2 regions of the Streptomyces sp. NPDC102283 genome follow, and region 2 is predicted to be linked to the other one. Evidence: riboswitches for the same ligand, from Rfam matches in the RefSeq annotation. Region 2 holds a riboswitch; the other holds the start of a gene.
What was found. Region 2 has a riboswitch for cobalamin ahead of ACIRJT_RS14150 (ABC transporter substrate-binding protein). Riboswitches for the same ligand answer to the same signal wherever they lie in the genome.

Region 1 (19,759 bases), on a different contig from region 2:
GCCGCCCCACTGCTTGTCCACGCCGACGGGGACGGTGCCGAGGGCGGCGACCACGTCCAGGGACATCCAGCTGACCGCCACGACGCGCTTCGGCTTCTGCTCGATCGTCGTGTTTCCGTGACCGTGCTCGATGGTCACGGGGAACGCGGCCGACTTCGCCCCGGACTTCGCCTCCGGGGCGTTGGAGCCGGACGTGGTGCCACCGCAGCCCGCCAGGACGACGACCGCGGCGACCGCAACCGTCAGCGCGCGGACCAGGGCGCCCGGCCCGCGTCGGGCCGGGATGAATATCGACATGTCTCTCCTTGGTTCCGAGGTAAGGCAACCCTCACCTGGAGAGACATTAGGAAGGCTGGAGTCGCTGAGGGGTCGTGTACCGGCCAGGGTGTGTCGTGAATCGGCCATCTGGCGGGCGGGCCTCCGCCCGCGGCGTCGCGGTGGGAGGGGGTGGCGGGCGGTCGGGGGTCAGCGGGCGGCCGGCGCCGGAGCGGCCTGCTCGCGCAGGTACTCCGTCGGGCTGGCGCCGGTGACCCGGCGGAAGGCCGCGCAGAACGCGCTGGTGGTGGCGTAACCGCTGCGGTGTGCCACGAGGTTGACCGGGTGCCCCTGGGCGAGCAGGGCCGTGGCGGCGGACATGCGGACCAGTGAGCGCCACCGGGCGAACGGCATGCCGACGTCGCGGCTGAACGTCCGGGTGACGGTGCGTACGCTCAGCGCGTGCCTGGCCGCCCAGCCCTCCACGGAGAGGTCGCTCTCCGGATCGCGCATGACGTCGTCCGCCAGCACCTGGATCCGCCGGTCCTCCGGCACGGGCACCTCGATCGCGGGAAGGGTGTCCTCCTCCAGCATCTCGATGACGACGCGCTGCGTCCGCAGCCGGAGGTCGTCGGGCATCGCGGTCGCGTCGAGGTGCAGCAGCATCTCCTGGAGCGCACGGCTCACCCGCATCGGGCGGGCGGCGGACCACCCCGGCGGGACGGCCCGTCGTGCCACGTAGGTGTAGCAGCTGATGCCGCCCGCCTCGTGGGAGGCCGCGTGCGGGGTGCCGGGTGGAAGCCAGGCGCCCTGCCCCGGGAGCAGCCGGCGCACGGTGTTCCGGGTGCGCAGGGTGATCGAGCCGGTGTGCGGCCAGACCAGCAGGGCGTCGGTGTGCGTGTGCACGCCCGAGGTCACCGGCCGTGTCGGTTCGGAGTCGTCGAACACCGCGGTGGTGAGCAGATACGGCTCGGCCACCTCGGCCCCGCCGGCCGGGGGTTCGGCCCAGGCCGTCGAGGCCGTCGAGGTGGCCTCGACGTGCGGGTGGCGGGAGGCGGCGATCGGCATGAAGTTAGGTTACCCTAACTATCCCGGGCGGCCGCTGGGCGGCGATGGAGGCGGCCACGGTCATCGCGGACGATGTGCGGCCGGCCGGCCGGCCGGCCGGTGGGGGGCGGGGCGCGGGTTCAGGACAGCCTCGGCCAGGGTGTCGACGGCGGGCCGTAGGCCGCCACCAACGCGTTATGGACGGCTTGTCGCCCCGCCTGCCGGAACGCGCGGGGGTGGGAGTCCACTTCGTGCACCTTGATCGACCGAAGGACGACCGCGACCGCCACCGTGGTGCCGGGGTTCAGCGTCGCGAGCTCCTCCAACTCCTCGCGTACGCCGGAGCCGAAGGCCTCCCGCAGCTCGGCGACCCGGGTGTCCGGCCAGCCCGGCACCGTGCACGTGTCCGCCGTCTCGAACTCCACTCCCTCCTCCCAGGGTTCGAAATCCGCCACCGCCACGGCGAGGGAGGACGGGCAGCCGCCCTGGCGCGCGTACACGGCCTTGACCGCGGACAGGGGGCGGGGAGGGAAGGTCCTGGGCTCGGTGGTCATGCGCGCCACCGTACCGACGCCCCGGCGGCCTCCCCACGGAATATCCGCGGGGAGGCCGCCCGCTCAGGCGTCCCGGCGCAGCTCCAGGGCGCAGCACTTCACGCTGCCGCCCGCCTTGAGGAGTTCCGAGAGGTCCACGCCGACCGGGCGGAACCCGCGCTCGCACAGCCGGCCGGCCAGATCCGTCGCGTTCTGCGGCAACACCACGTTGTACCCGTCCGACGTCGCGTTCAGCCCGAACGCGGCCGCGACGGCTGCGGAGGCGAGGAGGGCGTCCGGAAACAGCCGCCGCATCACGGCCGGACTGCCGGGGGAGAAGGCCGCCGGGCCCTTTGCGGGTGGAGTGTCGACTGGCGCCCTTGCGTCGGACCGCGCCCATGTCCCACCCATGTCCGCCCATGATCGACCCCGCGTCCGGCCCATCTCCGACCCGCGTCCGACCCGAGCCCGGTCCGGGGGCCGATGGTGCCCGCCGCGCCCCGGCGCTACATTCCTGCGGACGGCGGGGCCCCCGGCGGCGAGGCCCTCGCGGGCGTACGGCTCCGAGGGATTCCGCGCCGGCCCGGCCCCTTCGCCCCCGCTCTCCCCCCGAACCTCCGACGGACGGACTGCCCATGCTCTGTACGCGGCTGACGAACGCGCGCATCCTCACGATGAACCCCCACCACCCCGTCGCCCACGACCTGGGCATCTGGCGGGGCCGGGTCGTCGGTGTGGACGAGGCCGTGGCCTCCCTGCCCGCCCGCGAGGTCCTCGACCTGGGCGGCGCCACCGTGCTGCCCGGCTTCATCGACAGCCATGTCCACCTGGCCTGGGCCGGGTTGAAAGCCGGTACGCCGAGCGTCGCCCCGTGCGAGCGGGTCGAGGACATCCTCGCCGTCGTGGACGCGGCGGCCCGGCGGCCGGCCCCGTCCGGCGCCTGGGTGGATGTCGCCGGGTACGACCAACGGGCCCTGGGGCGGCACCTGACCGCCGCCGAACTGGACCGGGTCAGCCACGGCCGCAAGGTCTTCCTGATGCACGACTCCGGGCACGCGTGTGTCGTCAACACCGCCGTGCTGGAGCTGCTGCCGGACGGGACGCCGCACGAGAACGGCTTCCTCGCCGAAAGCGCCATGACCGCCGCCCGTCGACTGCGGCTGCCCTACTCCCAGGAAGAGCTGGCCGACGCGATCGAGCTGGCCGCCCGCGCCAGCCTCGACGAAGGGATCACGGCCTGCGCCGAGGCGGGCGTCGGCGGCGGCCTCCTCGGCCACAGCCCCGTCGAACTGGGCGCCTACCAACTGCTCCGGGACCGCGGCCGACTGCCCCTGCGGGTCCAGCTCATGGCATCCGGCGACACCCTGCGCCCCCGTGCCACCCATGCCGACGACGGGTTCCCCCGGGCCCTGGACCTCGGCGTGCGCACCGGATTCGGCGACGAATGGCTGTCCCTGGGAGCGCTGAAGATCTACACCGACGGCGGGATGATGGCGCGCACGGCGGCGCTCACCTCCCCGTACGAGGGCACGACCGACAACGTCGGGCGCTTCCAGGACGACCCCGACCGCCTTGCCGACCTCATCGTCGACGGGCACCTGGCGGGCTGGCAGCTCGCCGTCCACGCCATCGGTGACCGCGCCGCCGACCTCGCCCTGGACGCCCTGGAGCGGGCCCAGAAGCTGCGCCCCCGCCCGGACGCGCGTCACCGTATCGAACACGCCGGGCTGATCCGCCCCGACCAGCTGCCCCGGTTCGCCGGGCTCGGCGTGAGCGCTGTGGTCCAGCCCAGCTTCCTGCGCCACTTCGGCGACGACTACGCGACGGTGATGGGGGAGGAGAGGGAGGGCTGGATGTACCGGGGCCGGGCCTTCCTGGATCACGGGGTCGCCCTCGTCGGCAGCTCGGACCGCCCCGTCGCGGACGGTTCACCGCTGCGGGCGATCCAGTTCATGGTCGAACGCGCCTCCGTGTCGGGCCGCCTCGTCGGCCCGGACGAGGCCGTCACCGTCGACGAGGCGCTGCGGGCCTACACGGTCGCCGGAGCCCACGCCTGTCGCTGGGAGGGGTCGGCGGGCGCCCTCTCGGCGGGCATGCGCGCCGACCTGGTGGTGCTGGGCGAGGACCCGCACCGCGTGGACCCCTCGCGGATCGGGGACATCGAGATCGTCGGGACCTTCGTGGACGGCAGGGACGCCCGCGCCGCGAGGTGACGCTACGCTCGATGCCATGCGTGCGGAGAGGGTGGAGAAGGCGGAGGGCGGGCCGGTCGCCGAGTGGGTGGCTCTCGTGTCGTACGAGAACCTGCCGGGCGGTCCGCGGCCCCCGTCGGCCCTCCGCGCCTGACTGCGGGACCGTGGCATCGACTGGATGCCCTTCGCCGGGAGTCTCGTCCGCTTCGACCTCCTCTGCGGCGTCGGCGCGGACGGGCACTGGCGCGGTCGGTATGTCGTCCATGTCCGCGCGGACGCGTTGCGCGTCCTGGGCCTGCACCCCGACCAGCCCACCGCTGTGATCACCGGCCCCTCTCCGCCCCGCTGGTGGCATGCCGCCGCCGAGCGCAACGCCGGGCGCGGCCTCGGAGGCTGACGGCCACTCCGTCCGCTCCCTCTCCCAACCGCGTTCACGCGGAGCCTCTTTGAAGGTCGTGGACCGGTCGGCCCGCGCCCTGCCGAAGCCCGGTGGCCGTCGGGCGGCAGGCGGGAGGCAGAACAATACATGGACCTTTTCGTGTTATTTAGGGTGAATGGGGACATCGGCCCGTAGGTTGGGGAGAAACGCCACCCGCGTGGCGTCCCATATCCCCGACCCGCAACCGGCCCGGTGCCGGGCGGCCGCCGTTCCACCGGCCGCCCGGCACCGGCGCCGCAGGTCATGAACGAGGAAAGGCAGGGCAGGTGAACGTGCTGGGGATCATCGCCTCCGGTGTGGCCGCGCTGTTCATCACGGTCGCACTCGCCAAGGTCGCCCGCCGTGCGGCGCTCCGCCCCCACGCCCCGGACGGACGTGCTCCACGGGCCGAAGCGCTGCGCGGGGCAGGCGGTGCGTCGGTCGTGCTCGGCGTCGGCGCGGCGGCCTGCGGGGCTCTGTGGCTCGGCGCCGCGGATGACTCCGCGGGCTCCGTCGCGGGGCTGCTCGCCGGTGCCGGGATCGCCGCCGCGCTCGGTCTCGTCCATGACGTGAAGCCGTTTCCGGCCGTGATCCGCCTCCCCGTTCAGACGGCCGCCGCGATCCTCGTCGTCTGCCTCGCCGGACTGTCACCGGCGGCGGGCACCCTGGCCGTGCTCTGGATCGTCCTCGTCACCAACGCTTTCGCCCTGCTCGACCACGTCGACGGACTGCTGACCACCGTCGGCCTGGTCACCGCCGCCGGGCTGCTCGCGTGCGCCGCCCTCGGTGGAGACTCCGCCCTCGCCCTGCTTCCCGCGACCCTGGTGGCGGGACTGGCCGGCTTCCTGCTCCACAACTGGCACCCCGCCCGCCTCCGGCTCGGCGCGTCCGGTGCGCAGTTCATCGGATTCGCGCTGGCCGCCTCCGGCGCGCTGATCCAGGCGGCCGCCCTGCCGGGCCGCGCCGCGTGGGCCGCGCTGCCGGTCCTGGCGACGGTGGCCCTCGCCGACACCGCCCTGGTCCTGATCTCCCGCCGCCGCGCCGCGCGTTCCCCGCTGCGCGACGCGGACGACCACATCGCGCACCGCCTGCGCCGGGTCCGCGTCACCGTGCCGGGCGCGGCGGTCCTCCTCGCCCTGTGGGCGGCTGTGCCCGTCACCACCGCGACCCTGGTGTACGCGGACCTGCTGCATCCCGCGTTCCTCCTCCTGCCGCTCGCCGGGACCGTGGCCGCCGTGTTCGCCCTGCTGAGGATCCCGGGGTACGCCCCGCCCCGTACCGCCGCCCGGCGCGCCACGGCGCCCGCCACCGGCGCCGCGATCCCCTCCGCCGCGTTCACGCCGGGTGTCACGGGGCAGGCTCCGGGGAAGGGCGCGGCCTCCGCCTCCGCCGGGACCGCCGCGAGGCACCCCACGGTGCCGCCCCCGCCCAGCGGCCGGTCCGCCGCGGTCGCCGCCGAGCGAAGCTGACACCGCCCGGCCCGTGATCACCCCCGCAGCCGGCCGAGCGTCGCGCGGGCCGCGGTGCGCGCGTACGGGGCGAGCATCAGACAAGGCGCCCACGGCCAGGTGTGCCGCAGGCAGTACACCCACCACGGGCGGAGCGGCAGCTCCTGTACCGAGGTCGCGCGGCGCAGAGCCTCCCGGACGCCGATCCCGGGCTCCCGGGATCCGGGAACGCCCGGCCCGCCCACGCACTCACCGGCGTGACCCGGCGCGACGAACGCGCTCACTCCGGCCCGCCGCGCACGGCAGCCGTGGTCGTAGTCGGCCATCCGGTGGCGGAAGACCTTGTCGGGGTCCCCGACGAGGTCGTACACGGCGCGGGGCACCAGGACCACGCGCCCGTCGTACGTGTCGCAGGGCTCGGGCCGGTGCTCGCCGGGCTCGACGAGCGCCAAGGACCGGCCCCGCCGGCCGGAGTACACCGTGTCCCCGTACGCGTTCCGCACCGCACCCACGACGACGGCCCCGGGCCCGGCCACCCCGGCCGTGCGCAACAGGGTCGCGAGGGCGTCCGGGAGCAGTTGGACCCCGTCGTCGAGCCAGAGCTGATGCGTCCACGCATGGGTCGGCCCGCCGGGCGCGCCGCCGAGCGGACCGCCGCCCCCGCCGCCGCTCCGGCTGTTGCGGCTCGCGACGCGCAGCGCCTGGTTGCGGGAGACGTCCGCGCCCACCGACATGACCTCCACCGCCGGATGCCGCAGCCGGACCGCTTCCGGCGTACCGTCGGTGCTGCCGGTGTCCACGAGATGCACGCCCAGCGTCGTCCCGGCGGGGAGCCCGCGCTGTTCCTCCAGGGCGCGCAGCGCGGACAGGGTGCGCGCGCGGCGGTCGTGACTCGTCATCAGCACGGCCAGGTGAACGGAGTGCACAGCGGGCTCCTCAGCTCCTCAGTCTCATCATTCATACATAAAAGACGATATTCCGCATAGGCTGGGCGGGTGAGCGCCGAACCGTCCGCGAACCCGCTCGGGCCGGCGTGGGGATCCATGTCCCCGCGCCGGTCCGGCCGTCTCGTGCCGGTGCTCGCCTTCCTGCTGGCCGTCCTGTGCGTGGCGACGGTCGCCCTGGCCGCGACCGTCCGGTCCACGGTCGCCTCGCCCGGCTTCTACCAGGCGGTGCTGGACGAGGAGTCGGCCTACGACCGCCTCTACAGCGAGGTGCTCGTCGACCCGGAGACCTCTCCCGTCACCCGCGACCTGCTCGCCCACCTGCCCGTGCCCGAGGCGCTGGTGACGTCGAACATCAAGGTCGTGCTGCCGCCCGCCACGGTCCGGGCCCTCACCGACCAGCAGATCGAGGCGGTGACCGGCTATCTGCGCGGTGACCGCGAGGAGCTCCGGCTGACCGTCGACCTGGCCCCGGTGCTGGAGAACCTCGCCGATCTCGCACGCGTCTACTTCGGCGACCTGGTGGCCAGTATCCAGGGCCGCGAGCAGCCGGACTTCGAACGCTTCACCGCCGACCTCGCCACGGCGCTCGACGCGCTCAAGGAGGGCCGCGCCCCGAACCTGCCCACGCTGCCGCTCACCGAGGACCAGGCCGACCGCGCCGCCGACGTCCTCCTCGCGGCGGTCCCGGAGCGGGAGCGGCCGGCGCTGCGCCCCGAGATCGAGGTGGCCCTGGGGGAGGGAGACGTGTCGACCGCCCTTGCTGCCACCGCGGCCGCCGCGCTCTCCGACGGCTCACGGACCGCCGCCGCCGACCTTCGTACGGCCCTCCAGGACGGTACGTGGGACCTCACCGACACCCTGACCACCGCCGGGACGGACCTCGCGGCCCTGGAGCGGGCCCGTGAGGCCATCGGCCTCCTGACCCTGGTGCAGGCCCTCGCCCTCGCCCTCGCACTGGCCGCCCTCACGACGCTCTGGTTCACCGGTCCCGCCGCCCCGGCCCGCCGGCTGATGCGCCTGGGACAGGCGCTCGCCTGCGCGGGCGTCCTGACCGCCGCGGCCGTGCTCCTGGCCCGGCCGGTCACCGGAGGACACCTCCTCACCACACCGTCCTCCTGGGCCCCGAGCGTCACCTCGCTCATCGACGACCTCCAGCGCAACGCCGTGGACCAGGCGGTCGCCACCGGGCTGAGCGCCGCCCTCACGGCCCTCCTCGGCGGAGTACTCCTCACGGGGGTGGGCTGGGCGCTGCTGGTGCGCCCGGGCCGGATGCCGACCCCGACAGCGCTGCGGACGACCGCTGGGGGCGTGGCCTGTGCCGCACTGGCCGGCGTACTGCTCGTGCCGCCCGTGTTCGGCCCGTCCGCACCCCGCCAGTGCCTGGGCAGCAGCCGCCTGTGCGAACTGCGCTACGACGAAGCCGCCTACCTCACCTCGCACAACGCCATGTCCACCACCGCGGACCGGTTCATCGGCCCCCTCCAGGACCCCGACATCACCACCCAACTCAACACGGGCGTCCGGGCCCTCCAGCTGGACACATACCGCTGGGAACGCCCGCAGGACATCGCCGCGCGCCTCGACTCACCGGAATTCACCCCCGAGCAACGGCGCCTGATCTCCGGTGCCATCGACCGGGCCAACCCGCCGCGCGAGGGACTCTGGCTCTGCCACGGGGTCTGCCGCGCCGGGGCCGTCGAGCTGGTCCCGACCCTGGAGGACATCGGCGACTGGCTGCGCGCCCACCCCACCGAGATCGTGACGCTCATCGTCCAGGACGACGTCAGCCCCGAGGACACCGAGAAGGCGTTCCGCGCCGCCGGCCTGGAGGACCTCCTGCACACCCCCTCGGCGGACCCGGACGCCCCGTGGCCCACCCTGGAGGAGATGATCGACAGCGGTCGGCGCCTGGTGGTGTTCGCCGAGAAGGCCGACGGTCCGGCGCCCTGGTACCGCAACTTCTACCGGTACGCAATGGAGACCCCGTTCGCCTTCCGGAGCCCGTCCGAGATGACGTGCGCGCCCCACCGGGGCGGCACCGGGAAACAGCTCTTCCTGCTCAATCACTTCATCACGAACGCGGGCGGCAGCCGCCTGGACGCCGGTCGCGTCAACGCCCGCGACTGGGTCCTGGAGCGGACCCGGGCCTGCGAGGCGGAACGCGGCAGTCCGGTCACCTTCATCGCCGTCGACTACACGACGGTCGGCGACGCGCTCGGCGCGGTGGACGAGCTGAACTTCACCCGGACAGAGCGCGACTGACGAGACGTCACCGACGCGGCGGATCTCTGTCCGACGTGCCCGCCGTCCGAAACCCCGGGGGAACCACGAGGGGAGCGTGAGAGGCTACCTTCCCAGCGGCTCCCCACCGTGCGGACGGAGCCGGACCACTGCCGACAGATCGGGAAGACAGCGCCCATGACGCCTCCGAGCGACCCAGCACCGCACGGTGCTCCCGCCGCCGTTCCCGCCCCCGGCGACGGGCGCCGACAGCAGGGCGCGGGCCGTCTGCTGGCCGTGAGCGACCTGCACGCCGCGGTGACCGACAACCGCGCCATCGTGGAGTCCCTGCATCCGACGTCCGACGCGGACTGGCTGATCGTCGCCGGCGATGTGGCGGAGACGCCCGAGGACATCCGGTGGACGCTCGGACTCCTCGCGGAGCGCTTCGCCCACGTGATCTGGACCCCCGGCAACCACGAGTTGTGGACGCTGCCCAAGGACCCGGTCCAACTGCGCGGCCAGGCCCGCTACGACCACCTCGTCGAGCTGTGCCGGGACCTCGGAGTGACGACTCCGGAAGACCCGTTCCCGCTCTGGCCGGGCCCGGACGGACCGGTGGCGATCGCGCCGCTCTTCCTCCTGTACGACTACACCTTCCGCGCCCCGGGAACGCATACGAAGGAGGAGTCGCTGGCCGTCGCGCACGAGTCCGGCATCGTCTGCAACGACGAATACCTCCTGCACCCGGACCCCTATCCGACGCGGGACGACTGGTGCCGCGCGCGGGTCGCCACGACCGGACGCCGGCTCGCGGAGCACGACACCGGGATACCTCTCGTCCTCGCCGGGCACTGGCCGCTGGTCCGGGAACCCACGTCGGTGATGTGGTACCCGGAGTTCGCCCAGTGGTGCGGCACCGAACTGACCGCCGACTGGCACCGCCGCTTCAACGTCACCGCCGTCGTCTACGGACACCTGCACATTCCCCGTACGACCTGGTACGACGGGGTGCGCTTCGAGGAGGTCTCCATCGGCTACCCCAGGGAGTGGCGTGAGAGAGGGCACCCGCGCGGCCTGCTGCGGCAGATCCTCCCCTACGAGGGCGAACCCGCCCCACCGGCCCGCACCGACGCCGAACCGTCCGCACGACGGCGCACCCCCGGAGGCTCCTCATGATCGAGCGGCTGCTGCCCGCCGACATCTCCTGCGCTGCCACCCGCGCGGAGACCGTCCCCGACGAAACCCTCTTCCCGGAGGAGGAGGCACTGATCGCCAAGAGCGTGGCCAAACGCAGGAACGATTTCGCGACGGCCCGCGCCTGCGCCCGGCGCGCCATGGCCCAACTCGGCCTGCCGCCCGTCGCCGTGCTCCACGGTCACCGGGGGCGACCGCTGTGGCCCGAGGGGATCGTCGGCAGCCTCACCCACTGCGACGGGTACCGGGCGGCCGCGCTGGCCCGTGCGACGGACGTGCTGTCGTTGGGCATCGACGCGGAACCGCACGCCCCGCTCCCCACCGGCGTGAGGGAGTTGGTGACCCTGCCCGCGGAACGCGAGCGGATCGGTCCGCCCGCACCGGAAGGCACGGGCGAGATCCACTGGGACCGTGTCCTGTTCAGCGCCAAGGAAAGTGTCTTCAAGACCTGGTACCCGGTCACAGGAGTCGAACTCGACTTCATCCAGGCAGATCTGACGTTCCGTCGAGTCGACGATCCGAGGGGCGGCGAGGGGCTTAAGGGCGGGTCGGCCGCCGAGGGCACGTTCGCCGCGCGTCTGCTTCTCACGGACCCGGCCCTGCCGACGACTCTGCACGGGCACTGGCGGATCGAGGACGGCATCGTCGCCACGGCGGTGCTGGTCCGGCCCGACTGGCGGGTGATCGCCGGAGTGTGACGTGCAATCAGCCGGTGCGCGGTGCGCGGTGCGCGGTGCGCGGTGCGCGGTGCGCGGTGCGCGGTGCGCGGTGCGCGGTGCGCGGTGCGCGGGAGCGTTCGGCGGGGCGGCCGGGGAGCGCGTTGCGTGTGAGGTCCGGCGGGTCGTGCGAGGGCTGCGCGGTGGCGTTCGGCAGGCGCTGGGGGCTGTAGGGGGTGGTGCAGGGAGTCCAGCCGGCCGGGGGCGTTGACGGTGGCGCGGTGACTTTCAGCCGGCCGGGGGAGCGGTCAGCGGGCGGCCCAGTGCCACGTTCCACCGGCCCGCCCGCCCGCTGAGTCCGGTGAGCGTCAGCGGGGCGACGTCCAGTCGCCAGAACGCCTCCAGCGGCAGCCGCAGGCCATGGACGACCACCGCCCGTACGACGGCGGCCTCGGCCACGGCCAGAAAGCCCGCGCCGGGTGCGTCCGGCCCGCCGAGGGAATCCAGCCACCCTCCGATCCTTTCGACCAGATCCCGCAGCGACTCGCCGCCGTGCGGAGCCGCCGAAGGATCGCCGAGCCAGGCGGTCAGCTGAGCGGGTTCGGCGGCCGCCACATCGTCGAGGCGGCGGCCGGACCACCGCGCCAGGTCCCAGCCGGTCAGGGCCGGTTCGGTCCGCGCCGTCAGGCCGAGCGCCTCGGCGGTCCCGCGGCACCGCTCGGAGGGGCCGCTGAGCGCGATTCCGGCCGCGGGCGCCGCGCCGGCCGCCGCCAGCGCCCGCTCCCGGCCGGACCGGTCCAGGGGGGCGTCGCCGTCGAAGCGGGCCTCCCGCAGTGCGGCGTTCATCGCCGGTGAGATCAACGTCACCCGAACTGTCATGTCCCTGCCTTCACTTTCCCATCAGGGGCCCCAGGACCCTGTCGTCCCATGGAATCCGCGCTTCGCCACCCCGCAGATTGGACCATGGCGGTGCCTGCGCGCAGGCGGTATGGTCACGTCGACCATGACGAGGGTGCGACGGAAGTCCGGTGGGAATCCGGCACGGTCGCGCCACTGTGAACCCGCGCCCGCGGGGAAGTCAGACCCGGCACCTTCGTCCGAGGCACCACGACAGGGACGCGTGTTCCCACAGGAGGTTCTGCCATGGCACAGTCCGCCGTTCCGGCGCCAGGGGCATCCACGGTCGCCCCGATCTCGGCGAAGGCCATTGCCCCGTGGGCGGTCTTCTTCGGCATCCTCATGCTCGTCCTGCTGTACTTCGTCGGCGCCGAACAGGGCGCCACCGCGCTCATCTCGGGCGAAGGCGTCCACGAATGGGTTCACGACGGCCGTCACCTGCTCGGCTTCCCCTGCCACTGAGGCACCTGAGCAACCAGGTAATCAGCGGACACGGGAAGCAAGAGGAATCAGGAAAATATCGTGAACTCCACATCTGTCAGAGCTCTGCTCGTGCGCGGCATGCTCGCGGGCCTGATCGCGGGCGCGTTCGCGCTCGCCGTGGCCTACTTCCTGGGCGAGTCCCAGGTGGACGCGGCCATCGCCCTCGAAGAGGCGCACAGCCACGACCACGGCGGTGGCGAGGAGTTGGTCAGCCGCACCACGCAGGCCACCGGCGGACTCGCCACCGGTGTTCTGGTGTTCGGCGTCGCGGTCGGCGGGATCGCCGCCCTCGTGTTCTGCTACGCGCTGGGCCGCATCGGCGACTTCGGCCCCCGGGCCACGGCGGCGCTGATCGCGGGTGCCGCCCTGCTCACGGTCTACGTCGTGCCGTTCCTCAAATACCCGGCGAACCCGCCCGCCGTCGGCAACCCCGACACCATCGGTGAGCGCACCGCCCTGTTCTTCCTGATGGTCGCCCTCAGCGTGCTGCTGGCCGTCGCCGCCGTCATCATCGGCAGACGGCTCGCTCCACGCCTGGGCAACTGGAACGCGACCGTCGCAGCAGTCGCCGGCTTCGTCCTGCTGATCGGCCTCGCCTACGCCTTCCTGCCCTCCTTCGACGAAGTGGGCAAGGACTTCCCGGCCGGCCTGCTGTGGGAGTTCCGGCTCTCCACGCTCGCGGTGCAGGCGACGCTGTGGACCGTGTTCGGCGTCGTCTTCGGCCACCTCACCGAACGGTTGCTGGCGCCCGCCGCCCTTGCCTCGACGCACCGCACCGCGAGCGCGGTGAACTGAGCCGGATCGTCCTTGCGTGTGCGTACGCACACGCAGGCGCGCACGCACACGAAGGAGCCCGCCGGGCGTGGCCCCGGCGGGCTCCCTCGCGTCCGGACAGCCGCCGAGGCGGGTGGCGATCGGCGGGTAGCAAGGTTCACAGCGCTGCTACGGCGGGGACCTGAGCCAGGGGGCAGCGGGCGGGGAACAGAGGTCTTCATGGCGCGGGGGAGGAGGCGTCGTGGTCGCGCAGGCCGTCCTCGGTGCGGCGTGCCGCGTTGCCGACGATGCGTTCGAGGCCCTGCTGCACGTCGTGTTCCGTGCTCCCGTGCGGTGCGTACGCGGAGACCGTGAGCACGAGGTCGCCGTTCCACAGGAGGAGGGTGCGGCCGGGTCGGCCCCGGTCGTCGGCCGGTATCGCGTAGGCCGCGTCGTGGACCTTCTCGGGCCCGCGCCCGTGAGCGCGGTCGAGGTCCTCCTTGACGCGGTACGCGTGGCCGGCGGCCTCGGGGTCCTCGTACACCGAGGCCCTGGTGCTGAGCTTCCAGAACGTGCCGTCGGGAGCCTTCAGGTCCGCGAGGCAGCCGGTCTGCCGGTAGAGCGGCCGTGCCCCGTTCTCGCCGAGGTCCTCCCGGGCGTCGGAGGAGGCGGAGTCGGTGGTGCTGCCGAGGGTGAAGCCCTCGGCGGGCGCCGCGCCCGTGAGGAGATCGCACGGTCTGCTGGTCCAGCTGTGGACTCCCGGCGGGCGAGCGGCCTGCTCCGCCGCCTCTCCGCTCTTTCCCTCATCGCCGCCGGAGCAGCCGGCCGAAACCGCCACCGCCAGCCCGATGAGCGCGGCCGACCGCGCCCGGCGTAACGCCGCACTCCTGGATCCGTGCATCTCCCACCCCTTCGTCCTGGAGATCCCATTGTCCGATGCCGGTATCGGCGGGTAAAGGAGACCGGGCCCGCACCGAGGGGTGCGGGCCCGGCCGCTCACACGGGGCGGCTCAGGAGAGGGCGCCTCCGGGGCCGAAGTCGCCGCTGAGGGCGGCGGCCATCCGCAGATGCGGAGCCGCGTCGGCGGTCCGCCCCTGGCGCTCCAGCGTCCGGCCCAGCATCAGGCGCGCGTAGCTCTCCACCGGGTCGAGCTCCAGAACGGCCCGGAGCTCCTTCTCCGCCCTACCCAGCCGGGCGGAGTGGTAGTAGGAGCGGGCCAGCAGCAGCCTCGGGGCGACCTGCCTCGGCTCCTCCTCGACGAGTCCGCCCAGGATCCGCGCGGCCGTCAGGTACTCCTTGGCCTCGAAGAACATCTGCGCCCGGTCCCACCGGTCGGCGGCGGTGCCGAACTCGTAGTAGGTCTCGGTCTCGCTCACGTGTCCTCCTTCGTGTGGTGCGGGCCGGTTCCGGGCCGCCCCGCCGTACGTTCAGCCATGACAACATCGCACAATGGTTGAACATTCCACTAAAACTTTGGCGTGGGACCCGGTGCCGCACGCCCCTACGGGAATAGGTTGAGCGCCATGAGCAATCTCGATCGCCAGGCCACGCCCTCCGTCTGCGGAGGGCGCGGCTTCGTCGTCGCCGAACCCGTCCGTGAGCTTCTCGCCCCCCGCCGCGTCCAGCTCGGCGAGAGCACCGAGGTCCGCCGCCTGCTGCCCAACCTCGGCAGGCGCATGGTCGGCGCCTGGGCCTTCGTGGACCACTACGGCCCCGACGACATCACCGACGAGCCCGGAATGCAGGTCCCGCCCCATCCCCACATGGGCCTCCAGACCGTCAGCTGGCTCCACGACGGGGAGGTTCTCCACCGGGACAGCCTCGGCAGCCTGCAGACGGTACGCCCCCGCGAACTGGGCCTGATGACCTCGGGGCGAGCCATCAGCCACTCGGAGGAGAGCCCGAAGGAACACGCCCGGCTCCTGCACGGGGCGCAGCTCTGGGTGGCCCTTCCGGAAGCGCACCGCACCATCGAGCCGCACTTCCAGCACCACACGGACCTGCCCCTCGTCACCGCCCCCGGCGTGTCCGCCACCGTCATCATGGGCGAACTGGACGGTGCGGCCTCGCCCGGCACCGCGTACACCCCGATCGTCGGCGCCGACGTGGCCCTGGCCGGTGGCGCCGAGGCCCGCCTGCCCCTGGACCCCGACTTCGAGTACGCGGTCCTGTCCATGTCGGGCGAGGCCGAGGTCGACGGCGTCCCCGTGCTGCCCGGCTCGATGCTCTACCTCGGCTGCGGCCGCACCGAACTGCCCCTGCGCGCCGTCTCCGACGCCGGCCTGATGCTCCTGGGCGGCGAGCCTTTCGAGGAGGAACTCGTCATGTTCTGGAACTGGATCGGACGTTCCCACGAGGAGATCGCCCAGGCCCGTGACGACTGGATGAACGGCACCCGTTTCGGTGAGGTGAAGGGCTACGACGGCCCTCCGATTCCGGCCCCCGAGCTGCCTCCGGTGCCGCTGAAGGCGCGGGGGAGGGTGCGCTGAGCCGGGTTCACCGCCCGAACTGCCCTCAGGCCGGCCGTGCACCCGGTCAGCGCGACGGCCACCAGGAGAATGAGGACCCCGCGCAGGCCGACCCTTCGCCCCGGTGCCCGGGAGAGCCGAGTGGGCAAGGCGGCTATCGGTGAGGACGAGTTCGCAGGGGGCGAGGAGGCCGCCGCCCTTGTCGCTCCCGCCCCCACCACCGCCGGGGATGACGCCGTCCGGGCGCTGGGTGAGGTGCCGCCGCACGTAGCCGGCGACCATGCAGGCGCCGTTCTCCGCCCTACGGCGTGACGGCGTGACGGCGGTCGCGGGACGGCGCCGGCCGCCATAGATCTCATGGCCCACCTCTCCGTACGCCAAAAGGATGCGAGAGGTGCTTCCCTCGCCCAGCTATCGCCCGAGCCGGGTAGAGGTGACAGGGACAGAGCAGGCCGTACGACCCCCCGGAAAGAGAACGGCCATGACAGAACATGACCACGCCCGGGCTCCGCATCCCGGCCGACGCGCCCTGGTACGAGGCGCCGCGGGCCTGGTGGGAGCCGGAGGCCTGGCCGCAACGGTGTCGGTCAGCCCCGCTTCCAGCATCTCGACGAGCGCTTCCGGCGATGGCCGGGTGCCGTTCCACGGTGCACATCAGGCAGGCATCCTCACCCGGCAGCAGCCGTTCGGCGGTTTCGTCGCGTTCGACGTGCTCGCGCGCGACCGGACAGAATTGGCGGCCCTCTTCAAAAAGCTCACCACGCGGTGCCGCACCCTGACAGCGGGTGTCACACCGAAAGACCCGGACGTAGCGGCGGTGCGCGGCCCGCAGGACCGGCTGACCATCACCGTCGGCGTGGGCGCGTCGCTGTTCGACAGGCGGTACGGACTGGAAGGAGTGCGGCCACCCGGACTCGTGGACATGCCGGAGTTCCCCGGGGACCGGTTGGACTCCGAACACAGTCACGGTGACCTCTCCCTGCAGATCTGCGCCCAGCATCCCGACGCCGTCCTCCACGTCGTACGCGATCTGGCCCGGGAAACCGCGGGGCTGCTGCGAACGCGGTGGCGGGCCGACGGCTTCCTGAACCCACCGCGACCCGAGGGCGCTCCGCGGTCATTCATCGGCTTCAAGGACGGCACGGCGCACCCCGACACCACATCGAAGCGAGAGATGGACCGGCTTGTCTGGGTCGGCCACGAGGGACCGGCCTGGGCGCGCGGCGGCAGCTACCAGGTCCTGCGCACCGTGAGGTTCCACGCGGAGGAGTGGGACCGGGTCCCGACGGCCGAGCAGGAGCAGATCTTCGGCCGGCGCAAAGCCACCGGTGCACCGCTCGACGGGCGCAAGGAAAGCGACCTGCCCGACTACGGGCGGGACCCAGAAGGCCGAATCACGCCGCTGGACTCCCATATCCGCCGGGCCAATCCGCGTACCCAAGGAAGCGAGAGCTCGGTCCTGCTGCGCCGAAGCTACAACATGGACCGAGGTCTCGCGCCCGACGGAACGCTCGACGTAGGGCTGCTCTTCTGCTGCTACCAGCGGGACTTGGCCAGGCAGTTCGCGACGGTGCAGAAACGGCTGGAGGGCGAGCGGTTCGCCGACTTCAGCATTACCACGGGCGGCGGCTACTTTCTCGTACTGCCGGGAGTGGCCGACGACTCGGACTTCTACGCCTCCGCACTGCTCGGCCAGGGAGGGGCCCGTAAATGATCTTCGAACGCCTCCGGGCGGCGCGTCTCAGCTCAGCGATATCCGTATCAGCTCCACCGCCGCGGTTCGTCCGCGCACCTGGCGAGCCGGACAGGCGGTCCTTTCTCAGCTCGCGGCGCTTCCGCTTCCGTCACCGCCGGAACGGCACAGCCTCCGGAAGTGATCTTCCCGCAAATCTCCACCGCCGACACCATGCGCTTCCTCTCCCGGCCGGAGGCATGCGAAGTCGCAAGCGAAGAAGTCCGTCCGAGCTTGGCTGTCCACCCGCCGCGTGCAGTGGTCCGAAGCCGGAGTGTCGGTGCCCGGTGGTACCTGTAGGGCGTGGAAGATGCGATTTCGGTTGCGATGGTCGGCCTGCGTGAAGCCTTTCCGGCAGAGGTCCGTCACCGACCTTTGGACAGGGAAGAGCTTCTGGTGTGGGAGCGAAGACACGGGGTGGTGTTGCCCGAGCCGTATCGCACTTTCGTGACCGAGGTCGCTGACGGCACCGACGACGGTCCGCCCGACGAGGGGGGACTGCTGCCCCTGGGAGAGAAACCGGACAGCTGGGCCGTCTGGGAAGCGGACTGCTGGTTGAGCCCGGTGCCGTTCGACGGCACCGCCCTACGCCTGCCCGGCCGGCCCTTCCCTCTTGAAGAGGAGTGGCAGTGGGAGTACGAGTACGACACCCGCCACTCGTCTCCATTGCACCAGACCTACCAGCACGGCTCCGTACTGCTGGGCAGCGACAAACCCGGTGAGTACTGGACGCTGGTGGTGACCGGGCCGCAACGCGGCAGGGTGTGGTGGCTCGGAGACGGATGCGCCGCACCCTATGCCGACGGCCCGTCCGATCAGCCGGGGGGCGACTTCCTGCGCTGGGTGAGGGACTGGCATGTCGGACAGGGCTGGTGGCGGGCCGAGTAGCGCCTCCGACGCAGGTCGCGGACTCGACGTCGGCGACCGCGACATCCTGGTCGTCTCCGACACCGGCACCGCTGAACCTGATCGGCGGGCCGGGCACGTCATTGTTGGAGGCGGCGACCGCAGTCGCGCGAGTGGGCTTCCGGAAACCAGGCCTGCGAAGGAACACCCCCTGCGGGTGCGGGGACGACTGGATCGGTCAGGCGCCGGCTCCCGGCGGCAGCGCGCATCACGTACTCCTCGCTGGTCGAAACGTATAAGTGATGTGTCCCACAGCGGAACAAACGCGAGAACACGCAACGCTCCGCGGGTCATACTCATTGTCATGACACCGACGGCCATATCCGTGGGCGCCTGCTGCTCGTTGCTGCGCACAGGCCTCAAGTGCCCGGCCGGGATGTCGCGTTCGATCGACCGCTCGGGCTCGTCGACGCCGAGGGCGGACCGGTGGACTGTCCGGTGTCGATGCGAAACCCTCCCGCCGGGAGTGGGGCCGCGTGTTCGTCCCGATCCGGGCCTGCCTCGCCTCGTGCCCTCACTGCGGCACCCTGGCGTGCCGCGCCGATTTCCGCTCGATCCGCAAGCACACCTGTACCCACCGCGGCTGGTCCTACGGCCCGGCCGACGCGCTGGTGAGCGTGTCGCAGCGGTCAGGCCATCCCGAGTCGTTCGATACCACCGAGTGGGATCTGATCGAGGTGCTGTCGGTCGCACCACCCCGCCCATTGACCTTCGGCACCCGGAGTCCGGAGTCGGTGCCGCTGCGGGAGCCGCTCGGGAACGTGGCCCGGTGCGGGGACACGATGTTCGACCACGATGATCAAGGAGCGGTCATAGTCGGCCGGGTTCACGGGTGGGCGTTGCACGGGTGGGCGTCGGAAGACAACTGGAGGCCTGCTCCGTGCGGGCTCGGGCAGAATTCTCGCGTTCGCTCGCGATCTTCTGCCGCGGTGTCATGCCTGGGTGGCGTGGCAGGAAGGAGTTCGTCATGAGCCTTCGAGCGCTCGCCCGCATGTACGCCGACGGCGAGATATCGACGACGGGGGTACTGGCCGAGCTCGACAGACGCGTGGACATCCCTCTGTCCGAGGGGCAGCGCGGCCTGTGGGCGCTTGCCAAGATGGAGCCGGAGACGTACGCGTACAACGTTCCCGTGTGCTTCTCGTTCGCGGACGTGGATACCGCCACGCTTCAGGCCGCGTTCCGCGACACGCTTTCGCGGCATCCGCTTCTCTCGGCCTCGGTGCGCGAGACGGATGACGGGCCGCTTCTGTCCCACGGAGATGCGGACGGCTTCTTCGTCGAGTACGTGGACATATCCGACGTGCCGTCCGGTCGGGTGGTGAACTCTTTGACGGAAAGGGCGAGGCGGCCGTTCGACCTGGCCGCTGATCCCTTGACCAGGTTGACTGTCCTGCGTCGCTCCGCGTCCGAGGCCTACGTTCTGCTGGTCGTTCATCACCTCGTGATCGACGGAGTGTCGGGGCGTCTCGTCGCCGACACGCTGTTCCGTTCGTACCGGGCGCGGGTCGAGGGGCGGGACGTGCCGATCGAGGTGGGCTCCGCCTCATTCGGTGAGTTCGTCGCGTGGGAGCGGGATGTACTCGCCGGCGAGCGTGCCGAGGAGG
Region 2 (8,555 bases):
GGGCAGACGCACCAGAGGTGTGTTGCCCACGGCTGCCAGCGGGGAGTCGTACCGCATCAGCGCATGCCGCCGGCGACGGCCGGGAGGATCGTGACGTTGTCGCCGTCGCTGAGCTTGGTGGAGATGCCGTCGAGGAAGCGGACGTCCTCGTCGTTGAGGTAGACGTTCACGAAGCGGCGGAGCTGTTCGCCGTCGACAATGCGCTCACGGATGCCGGTGTGGCGGCTCTCCAGGTCGGCGAAGAGGTCGGCGAGGGTGTCCCCGTTGCCTTCGACGGCCTTCGCGCCGTCGGTGTAGGTGCGGAGGATGGTCGGGATGCGGACCTCGATGGCCATGGCGTGGGCTCCTGTCGAAAGCGTGGAGGTGGCGTGGGGCGCGCGTTTCTGCCCCCGCGCAGGGGGTGGTGCGTGTGGGTGGGCGCGCGGACCGCGGCTCAGGCCGGGCGGCTCACGGGCAGGCTGCGGGCGGGACAGATCGCGCTGGCGAGCCTGCACAGGTCGACGTGCAGCCGCGCTACGAGCAGCGTGCCCGGCGTCCTGTTGCTCACGTCATGGGGAACCATGCGGGCATCGTATCGATTCCCGGTGCGGAAACCCGAGTGTCGTATCAGATGGTGGATGGTGAGCGACCGTTATGTGGACATCGCGGGGCGGGTGAGCCCTTCCGGCAGGTAGACGACCGTGGGTGCGCCGGTCTTCGGGTGGGTGCTGACCTCGGCGGCGACGCCGTACACCTCGCCCAGCAGTTCGGCCGTGAGGACCTCTTCCGGAGTGCCGGAGGCGACGACCCCGCCGTCCTTGAGGACGTAGAGGCGGTCGCAGTAGTACGCGGCGAGGTTGAGGTCGTGCAGGGCAAGGAGGTTGGTGGTGCCGAGGTCGCGGACCAGGGAGAGGATCTCCAGCTGGTAGCGGATGTCCAGGTGGTTGGTCGGCTCGTCCAGGACGACGAGCGACGGCTGCTGGACCAGGGCGCGGGCGACCAGGGCGCGCTGGCGTTCACCGCCGGAGAGGGAGGCGAACGTACGGGGTTCGAGGGCGGCGATGCCGACCCGGGCGAGGGCCTCGGTGACCAGGGCGGTGTCGGCGGCGGTGTCCGCCTCCCAGAACCGCTTGTGCGGGGCGCGGCCCATCGCGACGACCTGGCCGACGGTGAGCTCGAAGCCGGCGTGGCCGTCCTGCGGGACGGTGGCGATGCGCTGGGCGCGGGCCTTCACGGGGAGGGCGGCGAGGTCGTCGCCGTCGAGGAGGACACGGCCGTGGGTGGGGCGCAGGGTGCCGTAGACGCAGCGCAGGAGGGTGGTCTTGCCGCTGCCGTTGGGGCCGACGAGGCCGACGGTCTCGCCGTCGGCGGCGGTGAGGTCGACGGAGTCGACGAGGTGGCGGCCCTCGCCGACGCCGTACGAGAGGCCCTCGGTGCGCAGGGTGGTCACGGGCGGGCTCCCTCGACGGGTGGTGTCTTCATGCGGGCGCTCCTTCGGGGCGGCGGCGGAGCATCCAGAGGAAGAACGGGCCGCCGGTCAGCGCGGTGAGGACGCCGACCGGGATGTCCTGCGGGGCGGCGAGCGTCCGGGCGGCCAGGTCGGCGAGGACCAGGAACACCGCCCCGCCGAGGGCGACGACCGGGAGCAGGGCGCGGTGCGCGGCGCCGACGGCCATCCGGGCCATGTGCGGGACCATCAGCCCGACGAAGCCGATCGCCCCGCTGTAGGCGACGAGCGCCCCGGTCATCAGGGAGGCGAGGACGAAGACGGCGGCCCGGAAGCGGGCGGTGTCGAGGCCGAGGACGGTCGCGCCCTCCTCCCCCACCAGGAGCAGGTCGAGCGGGCGGGCCAGGGTGAGGAGGACGGCGGTGCCGACGACCAGGGTGACGGTGGGGAGCGCGAGCATGTCCCAGCGGGCCGCGCCGAGGCCGCCGAGGGTCCAGTAGAGGACTTCCTGGAGGTGGTCGGCGCGGGCGGAGGTGACCAGGATCAGGCTGGTCAGGGCGGAGAGGACGTAGGAGACGGCGACTCCGGCGAGGACGAGCCGGTTGGTGGTGAGGCCGCCTCCGCCGCGCGCCAGGGTGTAGACGAGCAGCAGCGAGAGCAGCGCGCCGGCGAAGGCGGCGGCGGGGATGGTGACGGTGGTGGCGAGGGTCGCGCCGATGCCGAGGACGATCACGAGGACGGCGCCGGTGGAGGCTCCGGAGGAGACGCCGAGGAGGAACGGGTCGGCGAGCTGGTTGCGTACGAGGGCCTGGAGGACGGTGCCGATGACGGCGAGTCCGGCGCCGACGACGATGCCGAGCAGCACCCGGGGCAGCCGGACGTCCAGGACGATCGTGCGGAAGGGGCTCGCCTCGGCCCGCCCGGTCAGGATGTCGAGGACCTGGCCGGGCGGGATGCGGACGGAGCCGAGGGCGAGTGCGGCGAGCACGGCGGCGGCGAGGAGCGCGGCGAGGGCGCCGAGCACCAGGGTGTAGCGGAGCAGCCGCCGCGGTGCGGGGGTGCGGCAGCTCACGGGGTGGTGGCCCCCGGGTGGAGCTGGGCGGCGAGCTTGTCGACGGCGGCGGGGACGCGGACGCCGAGGACGGCGTCGGAGAGCGGCATGACCGCGAAGCGCTCGTTCTTGATGGCGGGGACGTCGGCGAGGGCCGGGTCGGTGAGGAGGCGCTTCTTCTTCTGTTCGACGGTGGTCGCGCCGTAGTCGTAGATCACGATGACCTCGGGCTTGCGGTCGACGACGTTCTCCCAGGAGGCGTCGCCGAAGGGCTTGTCGAGGTCGGCGAAGACGTTGGTGCCGCCGGCCCGTTCGATCAGTTCGTTGCCGATGCCCTCACCGCCCGCGGTGAAGGCGGTCTTGTCACCGCTGTCGTAGACGAAGACGGAGACGGGCTTCAGGTCGGCGAGCTTCTTCGCGGTGGCGGCGTTGTCGGCCTTGGCCTGCTTGATCCAGGCCTCGGCGCGGTCGGGGACGCCGAAGGTGCGGCCGACCTCGCGGATCTCCTCGTAGAGGGTGTCCATGGGCTGGTCGCCCTTGGTGCAGCTCTCGGTGTTGAGCCGGGTCTCGATGCCGGACTTCCTCAGCGCCTCGCGGCCGCGGCCGTCGGCGGCGGTGAAGGCGCTGCTGTAGCCGCCGTAGACGAAGTCGGGGTCGGCGGCGAGGACCTGCTCGTAGGAGGGGTACTCCTTGGCGATGACCGGGACGGACGCGTAGTCCTCCGCGTACTTCGGCAGGACCTGGTCGTCGAGGAAGGCGGTGCCGACGAGGGACTTCTTCAGGCCCAGTTCCAGCATGATCTCGGTGACGTGCTGGTTCATGGTGACGACGCGCTTCGGCGGGGCGTCGAACGTGGTGGTGACACCGCAGTTCTTCACGGTGTACGGGAAGCCGTCGCTCTTCGCCGCGGCCTTCTCCCCGGTGGCGGCGTCGCCGTCCGGGGTGGAGCAGGCGGTGAGGGCGAGCGGGAGCAGCACGGCGGCGGCTATGAGCGCGGGGGTGCGCCGGGACATGGCGAGGCCTCTCCGGGGGATTTCCGCGTCCCCTGGTCGATGCGAGAAGGCGGCGGGCCAGTTCCTGACTTCCGGGCCGCCCTCCGGTGCGTCGTCGTCCTCTTGAGGAGTCCGTCCGCGTGGGAGGGGGCCCGGTCACAGTGGCGGGACCGTGCCGGATTCGCACCGGCTTCCTGGTTCCTGCTGCCTTGATGGGTCTGGGGGCAGTGTGCCAGACCCGCACGGGGGCCCTGCGGGGGCACCCGGGTGGGTTCCTGGTGGGTCCCTGGTGGGTCAGTACGCCTCGACGACCCGCACGTCTTCCTCGGTGATCTCGCCGTCCACGATGCGGTACGAGCGGAACTGGAAGGGTCCGGCGTCGTCGGTGTCGGCGGTGGAGACCAGGACGTAGTGGGCGCCGGGTTCGTTGGCGTAGGTGACGTCGGTGCGGGAGGGGTAGGCCTCGGTCGCCGTGTGCGAGTGGTAGACGATCACGGGCTCCTCGTCGCGGTCGTCCATCTCGCGGTAGAGCTTGAGGAGGTCGGCCGAGTCGAACTCGTAGAACGTGGGCGAGCGGGCGGCGTTGAGCATCGGGATGAAGCGCTCGGGGCGGTCCGTCCCGGCCGGGCCCGCGACCACTCCGCACGCCTCGTCGGGGTGGTCGGCGCGGGAGTGGGCGACGATCTGGTCGTGGAGCGCCTGGGTGATGGTCAGCATGGCGCCAGGATATGCAGGCGGCCCCCGCGTACCAGTAAGTGGTACGCGGGGGCCGCATGCTGGACGCGTCGGCCGTTGGGGCGGCCGGGGCGGTCCGGGAGGAGGGCGGTGTGGGGCCCGCCCTCGGGTCAGTGGGTGTCGGCGGTGTTCCTCTTCTCCGCGGTGCGCGACTGGATCACCCGGTAGGAGACGAAGAGGAGGAGCGCCCACAGCGGTGCGCAGTAGAGCGAGACCCTGGTGTCCTCGTCGATCGCCATCATCACGATGACCAGGCCGATGAACAGGAGCGCGAACCAGCTCGTGTACGGGGCTCCGGGGGCCTTGAACGAGGACTGCGGGAGCAGACCGGCGTCGGCCGCGCGGCGGTAGCGGATCTGGCTGATCAGGATCATGATCCAGGCCCACATGCCGGAGATGGTCGCGAAGGAGACGACGTAGGTGAACGCCTTGCCGGGCCACTGGTAGTTGATCCACACGCCGACGAGCATCAGGGCGGCGGAGAAGGTGGTGCCCACCAGCGGCAGGCCGTTCTTCGTCAGCTTGGTGAAGGCGCGGGGGCCCTGGCCGTTGAGGGCGAGGTCGCGGAGCATGCGGCCGGTGGAGTACATGCCGGAGTTGCAGGAGGAGAGCGCGGCGGTGAGGACGACGAAGTTGACGATGGCGGCGCCGACGCCGAGCCCCATCTCCTCGAAGGCCTTCACGAACGGGGAGGCGTCGGGCTCGAAGGTGGACCACGGCACGACCGAGAGGATCATGATCAGCGCGCCGACGTAGAAGACGGCGATGCGCCACGGCACGGTGTTGATGGCCTTGGGCAGCACGGTCTTGGGGTCCTTGGACTCCCCGGCGGTGACGCCGACGAGTTCGACCGCGAGGAAGGCGAACATGACGATCTGGAGCGTCATGAGCGTGCCGGTGATGCCGTTGGGGAAGAAGCCGCCGTCGTTCCAGAGGTTGGCGACGGTGGCGGTGTCGCCGGCGTCGGAGAATCCGACGGTGAGCACGCCCGCGCAGATCAGGATCATACCGATGATCGCGGTGACCTTGACCATGGAGAACCAGAACTCCAGCTCACCGAAGAGCTTCACGGAGATCAGGTTGGCGCCGTACAGAATGACGGTGAACACCAGGGCCGAGAGCCACTGCGGAATGTTCCACCAGTACGTCATATAGGTGGCGGCGGCGGTGACTTCGGTGATTCCGGTGACGACCCAGAAGAGCCAGTAGGTCCAGCCGGTCACGAATCCGAAGAACGGGCCGAGGAATTCCCGGGCGTACTCCGAGAAGGAGCCGGAGACCGGGCGGTACATGAGGAGTTCGCCCAGGGCCCGCATGATGAAGAAGATGACCAGGCCCGCGACGACGTAGGCCAGGATGAGGCTGGGTCCGGCCCGGTCGATGGCTTTGCCCGCGCCGAGGAAGAGCCCGGTGCCGATGGCTCCGCCGATGGCGATCATCTGAATCTGACGAGCGCCCAGACCGCGCTGGTATCCCTCGCCACCGGTCCCGGAGTCCCCGGCGTCGCCGCCGGGCCGACCCTTGTCGATGTGTCCCTCGTCGACCTGTGCCGATGTCATGGTGGTGCGCCTTTCTCCACGCCGATCCGCGCCTCACAAAGCCGCGGATCAGGTCCTGATCCCCCCGGATATGGATGGAGTGCCGCCGGCGTTCGGCCGGTTCGTGGCGCCCCCGGGAACAGGGGTGGCGTCCCCGGGCGGTCGTGAAGATTTATCACGGCCGCCACCGGACACCGTGGGACATTCTGTGGCGCACGACACAGGAAAAAGCGGGCAAGGGGTTCCGTCCGGCACGAAAAGGCCGGATCACTTGGTGCGATCGTTATGCGGATCTGAGCGTCCGTTGAGCGAACGGAGGGTGCCCGCCCCGGTGTGACGGGCGGGCGCCCTCCGCGTTCACGGCCTTACCGCATTACGGCATTACGGCATTACGGCATGAGCGTTTCGACGAGCGTTTCCTGGAGTGCGCCGAGCCAGAGGTAGGCCATCACCATGGGCTTGCGCGGATCGGCGTCGGGGAGCCGGTAGAGCGAGCCCTCCTGGCCCTCGTCCTCGTCGGAGACCTCCAGCCGGGTGCCGATGGTCAGGCGCAGGTCGTTGAGGGAGCGCAGCCAGCTGCGGCACTCGTCGCCGGTGAGGGTGAGGACGGCGCCGCCCTCCCCGGTGGGCGAGAGCGCGTCCAGGGTGCGGACGACGGCGACGGCGTCCTCGCGCTTGCCCGAGCGCAGGTCGTTCTCGGTGAAGCGGCGGAACTCGGAGGACAGCTCGCGCAGCTCCTCCTCAGGCTTTCCGCCCTCGGCGGGCCGGTCGGGGCCGCCGTAGGCGTCGGGGAAGAGCCGGGCGAGCGCCGGGTCGGACGGCGGCTTGCTGGGGCCCTCGGCGAAGAGGGCGGCGAGCGGGTCCTCGCCGTCGGCGGGCGTCTCGCCCGGGCCGATCAGTTCGAGCAGCTGGACGACGAGGGAGCGCAGGATGGAGATCTCGACCTCGTCGAGCGCGACGGCCGCGCCGCCGCCTGGGGTGGCCTCGAAATGGCCGGCCATGGATTCTCCGATGGTGGGTCGAACGGGGCGGGTGAGGGCGGGGCGAGGGGCGGGCCGAGCCCTGAAGGGGTCAGTCGCGGTCCTGGGTGAGGGTGGCCCACAGCCCGTATCCGTGCATGGCCTGGACGTCGCGTTCCATCTCCTCGCGGCTCCCGCTGGAGACGACGGCGCGGCCCTTGTGGTGCACGTCCATCATGAGCCGGCGGGCCTTGTCCTTCGGGTAGCCGAAGTAGGCCTGGAAGACATAGGTCACGTAGCTCATGAGGTTGACCGGGTCATTGTGGACGAGCGTCACCCACGGGACGTCCGGCTCGGGGACCACGAAGGTCTCCTCGGCCGAATCGGGACGTTCGATCTCTAGCGGGGTAGCAACGCTCACCTGTCCCATGCTGCCACCCGGGCGGGTCCCGTGCACAAACGGACCCCACATCTCGTCACTTTGACGAATAGGGGGTAGCATCCCAGCCATGAACTCAGCGGACCTCGGGCGACGGGTCGGCGTTCCGTCGACCGCGCTCTTCACCGACCAGTACGAGCTGACCATGGTGCAGGCGGCCCTCAAGGCCGGCACCGCCGACCGGCACTCGGTCTTCGAAGCGTTCACCCGCCGACTGCCCGAGGGGCGGCGCTACGGAGTCGTCGCGGGCACCGGCCGGGTGCTGGACGCGGTGGAGAACTTCCACTTCGACGACGAGATGATCGGCTTCCTGCGGCAGCAGGGGATCGTCGACGAGCCCACCCTCGAATGGCTGGCCGACTACCGCTTCAGCGGCGATATCTGGGGCTACCCGGAGGGCGAGGTCTACTTCCCCGGCTCCCCGATCCTGCGGGTGGAGGGCTCCTTCGCCGAGTGCGTGCTGCTGGAGACGGTGATCCTCTCCATCCTCAACCACGACTCCGCCATCGCCGCCGCCGCCTCGCGGATGTCGGCCGCCGCCGGGGGCCGCCGGCTGATCGAGATGGGCGCGCGCCGCACCCACGAGCTGTCCGCGGTCGCCTCGGCCCGCGCCGCGTACGTCGGCGGCTTCGACGCCACCTCCGACCTGGCGGCGGGCTTCCGCTGGGCGATGCCGACCGTCGGCACGAGCGCGCACGCCTTCACCCTGCTGCACGACACCGAGCGCGACGCGTTCCGGGCGCAGGTGGACTCGCTGGGCCGGGGCACGACACTGCTGGTCGACACGTACGACGTGACCGAGGCGGTCCGGGCGGCCGTCGAGATCGCGGGGCCCGAGCTGGGCGCCGTACGGATCGACTCCGGCGACCTGCTGCTGGTCGCGCACCGGGTGCGGCAGCAGCTGGACGAGCTGGGGGCGACGGGCACGAAGATCGTGGTGACCTCGGACCTGGACGAGTACGCCATCGCCTCGCTGGCCGCCGCACCGGTGGACGCGTACGGGGTCGGCACCCAGCTGGTCACCGGGAGCGGGCACCCCACCTGCTCGATGGTCTACAAGCTGGTGGCCCGCGCCGGCTCGGCGGAGCCGGACGCCCCGCTGGTGCCGGTGGCGAAGAAGTCGCTCGGCGCGAAGTCGTCCAAGGGCGGCCGCAAGTGGGCCGCCCGACGGACCGACGCGCACGGCGTCGCCGAGGCCGAGGTGATCGGCACCGGTCCGGTCCCCGAGGAGCTGGCCGGCCGGCAGCTGCTGGTGGAGCTGGTCCGGGACGGCGAGGTGGTCGCCCGCGAGCCGCTGGAAGCGGTGCGGGAGCGGCACGTGGCCGCGCGCGCGGGGCTGCCGATGTCGGCCATCCAGCTGTCCCGGGGCGAGCCGGTGATCCCGACCGAGTACGCCTGAGAGCGGCCCGGTCCGG

Region 1: another riboswitch for cobalamin. It lies ahead of ACIRJT_RS05630 (CbtB-domain containing protein); the one in region 2 lies ahead of ACIRJT_RS14150 (ABC transporter substrate-binding protein).

Annotation. Positions count from the first base shown of each region.
Region 1 is NZ_JBIWLQ010000002.1:267,901-287,659, reverse strand. It holds gene ACIRJT_RS05690 (iron-siderophore ABC transporter substrate-binding protein) at 1-297, opposite strand, end outside; gene ACIRJT_RS05685 (helix-turn-helix domain-containing protein) at 466-1,323, opposite strand; gene ACIRJT_RS05680 (hypothetical protein) at 1,443-1,856, opposite strand; partial or broken gene ACIRJT_RS05675 (amidinotransferase) at 1,920-2,183, opposite strand; gene ACIRJT_RS05670 (amidohydrolase) at 2,471-4,048, shown strand; gene ACIRJT_RS05665 (hypothetical protein) at 4,206-4,424, shown strand; gene ACIRJT_RS05660 (MraY family glycosyltransferase) at 4,733-5,914, shown strand; gene ACIRJT_RS05655 (glycosyltransferase family 2 protein) at 5,932-6,819, opposite strand; gene ACIRJT_RS05650 (PI-PLC domain-containing protein) at 6,889-9,102, shown strand; gene ACIRJT_RS05645 (metallophosphoesterase family protein) at 9,259-10,239, shown strand; gene ACIRJT_RS05640 (4'-phosphopantetheinyl transferase) at 10,236-10,955, shown strand; gene ACIRJT_RS05635 (histidine phosphatase family protein) at 11,202-11,792, opposite strand; adenosylcobalamin (AdoCbl) riboswitch at 11,919-12,011, shown strand; gene ACIRJT_RS05630 (CbtB-domain containing protein) at 12,057-12,272, shown strand; gene ACIRJT_RS05625 (CbtA family protein) at 12,333-13,088, shown strand; gene ACIRJT_RS05620 (hypothetical protein) at 13,285-13,947, opposite strand; gene ACIRJT_RS05615 (tetratricopeptide repeat protein) at 14,057-14,422, opposite strand; gene ACIRJT_RS05610 (pirin family protein) at 14,570-15,535, shown strand; gene ACIRJT_RS05605 (Dyp-type peroxidase) at 15,996-17,228, shown strand; gene ACIRJT_RS05600 (SMI1/KNR4 family protein) at 17,574-18,134, shown strand; gene ACIRJT_RS05595 (amino acid adenylation domain-containing protein) at 19,120-19,759, shown strand, end outside.
Region 2 is NZ_JBIWLQ010000006.1:128,487-137,041, reverse strand. It holds gene ACIRJT_RS14175 (cysteine synthase) at 1-57, opposite strand, end outside; gene ACIRJT_RS14170 (MoaD/ThiS family protein) at 57-335, opposite strand; gene ACIRJT_RS14165 (putative leader peptide) at 434-562, opposite strand; gene ACIRJT_RS14160 (ABC transporter ATP-binding protein) at 632-1,429, opposite strand; gene ACIRJT_RS14155 (FecCD family ABC transporter permease) at 1,458-2,498, opposite strand; gene ACIRJT_RS14150 (ABC transporter substrate-binding protein) at 2,495-3,490, opposite strand; cobalamin riboswitch at 3,528-3,726, opposite strand; gene ACIRJT_RS14145 (Mov34/MPN/PAD-1 family protein) at 3,764-4,186, opposite strand; gene ACIRJT_RS14140 (amino acid permease) at 4,315-5,763, opposite strand; gene ACIRJT_RS14135 (DUF2017 domain-containing protein) at 6,132-6,743, opposite strand; gene clpS (ATP-dependent Clp protease adapter ClpS) at 6,814-7,131, opposite strand; gene ACIRJT_RS14125 (nicotinate phosphoribosyltransferase) at 7,211-8,539, shown strand.